One region of the Paenibacillus sp. NPDC057886 genome, then DNA from elsewhere that is predicted to be linked to it. Evidence: riboswitches for the same ligand, from Rfam matches in the RefSeq annotation. Region 1 holds a riboswitch; the other holds the start of a gene.

Region 1 (4,426 bases):
CTCTTTTGCAAATTCAAATCAGCGACGTCAATCATACCTTGTTTACCCATGATGGACATATAAACAGAGGCGCTCAGTGCGAGCAAAGCCTGATTGGAACAGATGTTGGACGTCGCCTTTTCACGGCGGATATGCTGTTCCCGTGCTTGCAGCGTGAGTACAAAACCACGCTTGCCGTTGCGGTCCGTTGTCTGGCCTACAATTCGGCCAGGAATCCGGCGCATATGAGCCTGGGATACGGCGAAGTATCCGCATGTTGGACCGCCGAGTGAAGCGGCGATACCAAGGGGCTGTGCGTCGCCAACGACGATGTCAGCACCCAGCTTGCCTGGGGCTTCCAGCAGACCCAGCGATAGCGGGTTGGCGCTGACTACGAGCAGACTTTTATGCGAATGCGCAAGATCTGCGGCCTGTTTTACATTTTCCACGGCGCCGAAGAAGTTCGGGCTTTGGATCATGACGGCTGCGGTGTCATCGGACACGGCGGCTTGCAGGGCATCCCAGTCTGTTACACCATTTTGATATCCAATCTCAACAATCTCCAAATTGAGGCCATGTGCATAAGCTTGCAATACCTGACGGGATTCAGGGTGCACGGTACGTGACACAATCAGCTGTTTGCGGCGGGTTGCCGCTGCGGCCAGATTGCCTGCTTCCGCGAATGCAGTCGCACCATCGTACATGCTGGCATTGGCTACAGCCATGCCTGTTAACTCACAGATGTAGGATTGAAACTCGAAAATCGCCTGCAATTCTCCCTGGCTGATCTCGGGTTGATAAGGTGTATAGGCGGTATAGAACTCGGAACGGGAGATGACATGATTAATGACGGAAGGAACGTGGTGATCATAAATGCCTGCACCCAGGAAACTGGCGTGTGTCTCGAAGTTGGCATTCGCTCCCGCTTGCTTCGACATATGACGTGTCAGTGCATATTCATCGAGTTTGGAGGAAACAGGCAGTTCACCCTGATAGCGAATCTCCTGTGGAATGTCATGGAACAGATCCTCAATCGTTTCCACACCGATGGTTGCCAGCATGGCACTCTGATCCTGCTCGGTCATGGGAATGTAGCGATGCTTGCTCATGCTTGATCAGCTCCTTGAGTAGGTGTCTTTGGCGCACGTGTCCGTTTATGAAAAGGGGTTTTTACGACCTCGGCTTTCAGTTTCTTGCCACGAATCTCAATCTCCAGCGGGGTACCCAGCGCAGCATATTTGCTGTCAATCAGGGCCAGCCCCAGATTGCGTTTCAGCGTAGGGGATTGGGTGCCTGTGGTCACTTCACCAATCTGAACACCTTCGGCGTAAATCGGATAATGGGGGCGGGGAATACCGCGCTCGAGCACTTCGATGCCGACCAGCTTGCGGGCAGGCCCATCATTTTTTTGCTGCAACAAGGCTTCATGTCCGATAAACGGCCCGGCATTTAGCTTCACAAACATGCCAACGCCAGCCTCCAGCGGTGAGATGGTTGCAGACAATTCCTGTCCATACAGGGGCAGCTTGGCTTCAAAGCGCAGCGTATCCCGGGCACCCAGTCCTGTCGGAACGAGTCCGTGACCTTCTCCCGCTTGCATCAATCCGTTCCAGACCGCAGCAGCTTGTTCCGCAGGAACATAGAGTTCAAAGCCATCTTCACCTGTATATCCGGTGCGGGATAACAGCAATGTAACGCCACAGACCGTCGCATTTGCCACAAAGCGGAAAGGCTCAATCGAAGACACATCAGTGTCTGTCACCGTTCCGAGAATATCCACTGCCAGCGGACCTTGCAGAGCAAGCAGCGCCGTTTGATCCGAATCATTGGTCATCGTTACGCCTGGCGTCATGTGCTGTTGCAGCCATGCCCAGTCCTTGTCGATGTTGGAGGCATTAACCACCAGCATATAATGCTGGTCTTTCAGTTTATAGATCAGCAGATCATCGACCACGCCGCCATCCGGATAACACATTAACGTGTATTGGGCCTGACCGGGAACGAGTGTTGTTACATCATTGGTGGTCATGTGCTGTAAAAAAGCTTCTGCGTGTTCACCTTGTACAGTGAATTCGCCCATGTGGGATACATCAAATAATCCGGCACGTTCTCGCACCGCTTCATGCTCTTTCTGAATTCCGCTGAATTGTACCGGGAGCTCCCAGCCACCAAAATCAATGCATCGTACGCCTTCATATTGCTGATAGAGTGGAAAGAGTGGGGTTCTAAGCAAATCGGACATCCAATCACCTCGTCATGGGCCGTCAACCGGCCGAGTGTATAACCATGGATCAATGAATCTGGGATCATATTTTATGATAAAAGTAAGGTAAGGACGCTATAGGCTGCGCCGCTCTATAACCTGTTTTCGTTTTTTTGGGAAAAAGGAAAAGGACAGGCCAAAGAACCGGCATGCCAGAAGCACGCTGTATTCTTAGGCTCTGTCCTTGGTACCTGAGAGTTACCCCGCCGCCTGATGCAGCAGGTTTCCCCTTGGGTGATCATAACGCCCACACAGGGCGAATAGATGCTCTCCAGAGTTGCGTCCCGTAAAAGTCCTTTTGCCTGAGAGATTCACCTCCGCTTGTCGGTGGCTTACTCCTTCGGCGTTACCGCATGTACACCCTGATTCGGGTGTCAAGGGTAATCTCTCCCTTTACATTCATCCGCGGGTATTGCATAGACCAATAAACACATTTACTACTCTCATTAAAGCCTGAATCGACTATTGATGTCAAGAACGATATCATAGAAAACAATAAAAAATCCGAATGAAATTTTTAATTAATATCATAATGTTCGTCTATTTATAAAGAGCGCGCTTACTTTTCTAATATTCCCCATTATATGTAGGGAGAGTCCAAATGAGTTACAGGCATATAAGGAAGAAAATCAAATAAATTGTAAGGTATCTTGACATTTGATTCAAAAATATCATACGCTATGTTCTGGGAAAAAGGTTTAGGTCAAAGAAACGCATGCACTCATTAATGAAAAGCGAGGCGGATATCGATGAGCGAATTGAAAAGTGATTTCCTGTACAGTGAAGAGCACGAATGGGTGCAGACCGTAGGGGAGGATACCGTACGTATTGGCATTACCGAGTTCGCACAGCATCAGCTGGGTGACATTGTGTTTGTGGAATTGCCTGACCTGGAATCGGATGTAAAAGCGGAAGATAGTATTGGAACGATTGAATCCGTCAAAACCGTTTCGGATCTGTTTTCTCCTGTCAGTGGAACGATTATTGCTGTAAATGATGCATTGCAGGATTCTCCGGAGCTGGTTAACAACTCTCCATATGACGAAGGCTGGATGATCGAGATTCGTGTTGAGGGCGACCTGACAGCAGCACTGTCCACGTTGATGAATGCGGATGCGTATCGTCAACATACGGAATAATATTAATGTTCGATTCTCTGGCTAACAGGGAGTTTCAGCTTGATGTAAAAGTTCGTTTAACGAAAAAAAATGAATGGATTGATTATAGATCCGGATAGTGATACTGCTCATTCGGAGAATGCTTAGGCGCAATGGCCTCATCTGACACAGGATGAGCAATTGCGCCTTTTGTCGTTGTTAACGGATAAATCGGACGGGATGATTATCACTCTAACGTGTTTCATCATCATCCCTAAATGAGTTGGAAACAGATTGTCAAAATAGAATAAATTCACAATTTTATTTGTCATTAAAATGGTGCAATTCGTGGGAATGATACATGAAAGGGAATAACAGGTTCCGATGCATATACAGGTTTAAATATGGAAGAATCCTTTAAATTTAAATCTTGTCATCAACGTTCATGACGGAAGTAGGTTTTCATTTCGTTGTAGAAGATACCGTTTTCATTTACGATATGGTTGTAAATTAAGATTTATTGCAGAGTTGTACCTTCGTTCGTCTGGATCATTGTAGTCCAAATTCAGGGGAATAAAGGTTTAATATGTTGAGGAGGTTTTCAATATGAGTTCAGTGGACGCAAAGTCCGAAAAAAGCGGAGGAATACGGGTCGGCGTTCAGAAGTTTGGACGTTTCCTAAGCGGTATGGTTATGCCGAATATGGGTGCATTTATCGCCTGGGGTTTGATTACGGCATTGTTCATTCCAAAAGGATGGTTCCCTAACGCAGATTTTGCATTGCTGGTTGATCCAATGATCAAATATTTGCTACCTTTGCTTATCGGTTACACAGGCGGTACCATGGTACACGGCCAACGTGGTGGTGTAGTCGGCGCAATCATGACCATCGGGGTTATTGTCGGCAGTGACATTCCAATGTTTCTTGGCGCCATGATTGCCGGTCCATTGGGAGCCTGGGTCATTAAGAAATTTGACAAGGCTGTCGATGGCAAAATCAAATCAGGGTTTGAGATGCTGGTTAACAACTTTTCCGCTGGTATTATTGGTGGGATTTTGGCCCTTCTAGCCCTTAAAGGCATCGGGC
Region 2 (4,426 bases), on a different contig from region 1:
ATTGATTTTTGTTTATACGGTTATGGCTACTATCTGTTTGATGCCGGAGGTGCAGCTACGATTTTCAATCGGGAGGAACGGGATGTCTTCCTATCGGGTTATACGGAGCAGACAGGACCACTGACGAAGCGTGATATTCGGTTAATGGAAGGATTCATGCTGATCTTTACGTTCGGCTATTTCGCATTTCAGATGGAAAACGAGTCCAGATACGAATGGATGAAAGAGCGAATGCCTCTTATATGCAGCAAATTTTGCAAACCATATGTACAGAACGAGAGTATTTTCTATGAGTTATAATTTGTGATTTCTAGTGGGTGGGTAGCGCTATGAAGAACATTCGTGCAAAGAGAGTTGCAGCGAAGGGTCAGTCTGGTGGCTGGAAGCATGCCGGATTGCTACTTAGCGGAGTGGGCATATCTAATCTGGGTGATTTCATATATATTGTGGCGATTAACCTGATGGTATTGAATATGACACAGTCCCCAGCGGCAGTTGCAGGGTTATGGATTATCTCGCCGATTGCTTCGGTGTGCACTAAGTTTTGGTCAGGCAGCCTGATTGATCGTTATGATCAGCGACAGCTGATGATTGGGGCCGATATGCTACGGGCATTGTTGGTGGCGACGCTCCCTCTGATGTCCAGCTTATGGATGATGTACGCAGTGATGTTTCTGATCAGCATGTCCTCATCTATATTTGTCCCCTCCTCTCAGGTGTACATTACCCGGCTGGTACCTGCTGAACGGCGTAAGCGTTTCAATTCCCTACAAGCCCTGATTAGCTCAGGGGCATTTATTACCGGCCCGGCAGTTGCAGGAGTGATGCTGATTTATTTATCTCCGGCGGCAGCTATTTATGCCAATGCGGCTTCCTTTGCTGCTTCTGCATTAATTCTAATGTTTCTTCCCAAACTGGGCATTGGAGAACAGAATATAGGGACGGGAAGCAGACTGACACCTCGGATGATTGCCCAGGATTGGAGAGCTGTACTGAGCTTCAGCCGGAAGTCCGGCTACGTGGTCGGAATATATGCCTTGTTCCAGATTATTCTGGTGGTCGGCATGTCGCTCGATGCCCAGGAAGTGGTGTTTATCCGTCAGGTGATGAACCTGCCTGAATCGCAGTACGGAGCATTAATGAGTATCACCGGGATCGGTTATTTGGCAGGCTCCATGCTGGTTTGGCTGTTCGCCAAACATTTGCCGATCCGTCACATGATGGGTGGCGGTGTGCTTCTGGTCGCGCTGGGTTATTTCCTGTTCGCCCGTTCATTCTCGTTTGAGCTGGCGGCGATTGCTTTTATTCTGCTCGGTCTGTGCTCCGCACTGGCGAATACGGGCCTGGTTACCTTTTACCAAAATAATATCCCTGTCGATCTGATGGGGCGAATGAGCAGTGTACTTGGACTGGTGTTAAGTGTGCTGCAGGTGGCCTCCATTTTGATTGCAGGAGTAGTGGCAGAACATTTGTCGCTTCGTATGGTATATACGGTTGTATCTGGGATCATGGTGTTGGCAGCGTTTGGATTGTGGGTGACGAGTATGCTTCCTTCCCGAAGCAGGTTTTTCGATGAACCGGCGAAGCCTAAGGCGATGGTGGGGTGACAGGCAAAATACGGCAATTCTAGTACAGAATAATGGTTGCCTGATTACCCGAACCGTTCTGTGGAACATAACATAGATAGTATTAATCACAGATACTGACCAGTAGAAAACGAATAATGTATACGCTTTCGAAATGAAACGCATTAACTCATTCATGTGATGAAAGTTTACAGTTCGTTAGTTTATCTTGTGTATAAAATGGGAAAAAGGAAGTATTCACAAAGAAATCGTTAAGTTTGTTGACACTGATCTTCCGGTCGATTAATCTTAATGAGAAAGTATTAAAAACTTCAATTATCATTCTGGTACAACATATCAGAATGGTTCCATACAGCGAATGATAGCGAGCGGGAGAGACCTGGGCATGCCGAGTACAATGGCAGCTGTCGGGCACCGAAGGAGCAAGCTGCTACGCACCCGGCGCAGCGGTTAATCTCTCAGGTAAATGTACCATCGTTGGACGCAACTCTGGAGAGTGCGCGACATGCGCCACCCAAGGGGTATATGGTCAAGCAGCACGGTGTGCAGGGTGACATAACCTGTGAATACAGGGAATGCATCAATCCGCCGCGCTGCTTATCATGAAACTCTCAGGTATCGAGGACAGAGAGAGGGCCTAGGGCCTTCTTCTGTCCTTTTCTTATGTCATCATTCAGTAATAAAGGAACATTATGGGTGTGCATCTGGATGAAAATGACGATTATAAATGGAGGGTTTGCGATGCGTTTTAAAGACGTTTTTTCAATTATTGGTCCGTCCATGACAGGTCCATCAAGTTCACATACGGCTGGAGCGGCACGATTGGGGCGAATTGCCCGTCAGTGGCTGGGATGCACGCCTGAACGCGCCCGGCTAACTCTGTATGGCTCGTTCGCCGACACGTATCAGGGACATGGTACGGATCTCGCGTTGATCGGTGGCCTGCTTGATTATGTAACTGATGATCCACGTATACCGGATGCAGAACAATACGCAGAGGAAGCGGGTATGGAGGTAGAGTTTTTCACAAGTGGCCTGCCTGCTCCTCATCCCAATACGGTCAAGATTGAGCTGTGGCATGGTGAGCGTCAATGCTCACTGATCGGTGCTTCTATTGGTGGTGGCAGTGTATCGGTACATGCATTGAATGACTTCCGTGTACAGATTAGCGGAGAGTTTCCGACACTTGTGCTGCGACATTCGGACAAAGCAGGGGTTCTCGCTTCCGTAACCTCGACAATCAGTTCGTCAGGGGTGAACATCGGGTATATGCAAGTGGATCGGAAAGCCCGGGATGGTGAAGCGCTGACAGCAATGGAGATGGATGGTGTGCCGAATCCTGAGATGCTGAACCGTCTGCGGTCGCTGGATCATATGCTGGACATTCGCGTGATTGATTTGAAGAGAGGGGTCGAGCCGGATGCGGTTTAAACATCTACATGAACTGAGTACCATCTGTACAGCAGAGTCCAAAACCATTGCCGAGCTGATGATCGAAGAGCAGGTTCAGGAGACGAATATCCCGGAAGCGGATGTTGTGCGGCAGATGTCGGATTATTATCAGGTGATGAAAGAAGCTGTACACAAAGGGCTGACAGAAGATACGACATCACGCAGCGGCTTGACTGGCGGAGACGGCAAAAAAATGGCCGAGTACATTCGTAAAGGTGAGACTTGTTCTGGAGATGCTTCTGCACTAGCCATGGCATATGCCCTTTGTGTATCGGAAGTGAATGCCTCCATGGGCCGGATCGTAGCGACACCGACAGCCGGTTCTTGCGGCATCATTCCAGGTGTGTTTATCAGCTCCCAGGAGCGTTTTGGCTGGAGTGACGAGCACCTGGTAAACGGTCTGTTCTGTGCGGGAGCGATCGGTTATGTCATTGCCAACAATTCATTTATCTCCGGTGCCGAGGGCGGCTGTCAGGCTGAAGTGGGTTCTGCCATCGGTATGGCCGCTGGAGCTATGGTGGAGCTGCGTGGAGGGACACCGGAGCAAGTGGTTCATGCGGTTGGCCTCGCGTTAAAAAATACATTGGGCCTTATCTGCGATCCTGTCGCAGGCCTCGTGGAAATTCCGTGCATCGTCCGTAACGGACTGGGTGCCGTAACCGCGTTGGCTGCGGCCGACATGGCCCTGGCTGGGGTACGAAGCGCCATTCCGTCTGACGAAGTCATTGATGTCATGCTGGAAGTGGGCAGTGCGATGCCGAGCAGGCACCGTGAAACGGCCCAAGGTGGGCTTGCTCAAACGCCGACAGGACGGAAAATGATGGAGAAGCTTGCCAAACCGAAGGCGAAGCGTGCGGAGCCTGAGATTGAAGCTGAGTCTCCTGCTGAAAATGAACCAGAAACCAAGGCATAACATCCATGAACGTACATGAACTGAATTTAATTCGTGGAGCTTGGATCATTAACGGTAATGATCCAAGCTCCCATCATAATTTGAAAGCCGATATGAATTCTTCCTGGTGAAGAAGCATATCGGCTTTTTTTGCTTTTTCGGCGTTGCTTTCAATGCGTTGGAATTGCAAAGGATACAACAATATGAAGAAGCTACGCGATATCTGTACTTAGTACAACATATCCATATGCGGGCAGCTCAACGGCCAGGATTCCCTCTTCCTTGGCTGTACGATAATTCTCGCCAAATAACTCTGTCCATTCCCCGGCGCCCACCTCCAGCTCGACGATAGCCGTTTCTTCCGAACGATTGAACAGGATCAGAATACGCTCCTCATCATCCTGTCGTTCCATCACAAGCTGGCTTCCGCCTTCACGGGCCTGCAGGAATCGAATGCTGCCTTCTGCACGCAGGGCAGGGTGGGCATGACGAAGTG

Evidence for each region. A riboswitch is a leader RNA that binds a small molecule or an ion and turns the genes downstream of it on or off. The one in region 1 is predicted to bind glycine.
Region 2: another riboswitch for glycine. It lies ahead of sdaAB (L-serine ammonia-lyase, iron-sulfur-dependent subunit beta); the one in region 1 lies ahead of gcvT (glycine cleavage system aminomethyltransferase GcvT).

The regions. Positions count from the first base shown of each region.
Region 1 covers NZ_JBHVMZ010000010.1:90,809-95,234, forward strand. The annotation lists gene gcvPA (aminomethyl-transferring glycine dehydrogenase subunit GcvPA) at 1-1,088, opposite strand, end outside; gene gcvT (glycine cleavage system aminomethyltransferase GcvT) at 1,085-2,221, opposite strand; glycine riboswitch at 2,419-2,519, opposite strand; glycine riboswitch at 2,523-2,645, opposite strand; gene gcvH (glycine cleavage system protein GcvH) at 2,992-3,381, shown strand; gene ACFVQB_RS28340 (PTS mannitol transporter subunit IIBC) at 3,946-4,426, shown strand, end outside.
Region 2 covers NZ_JBHVMZ010000007.1:325,166-329,591, reverse strand. The annotation lists gene ACFVQB_RS24485 (phosphotransferase enzyme family protein) at 1-300, shown strand, start outside; gene ACFVQB_RS24480 (MFS transporter) at 330-1,607, shown strand; glycine riboswitch at 1,946-2,069, shown strand; glycine riboswitch at 2,074-2,216, shown strand; gene sdaAB (L-serine ammonia-lyase, iron-sulfur-dependent subunit beta) at 2,328-3,017, shown strand; gene sdaAA (L-serine ammonia-lyase, iron-sulfur-dependent, subunit alpha) at 3,007-3,951, shown strand; gene ACFVQB_RS24465 (alpha-glycosidase) at 4,143-4,426, opposite strand, start outside.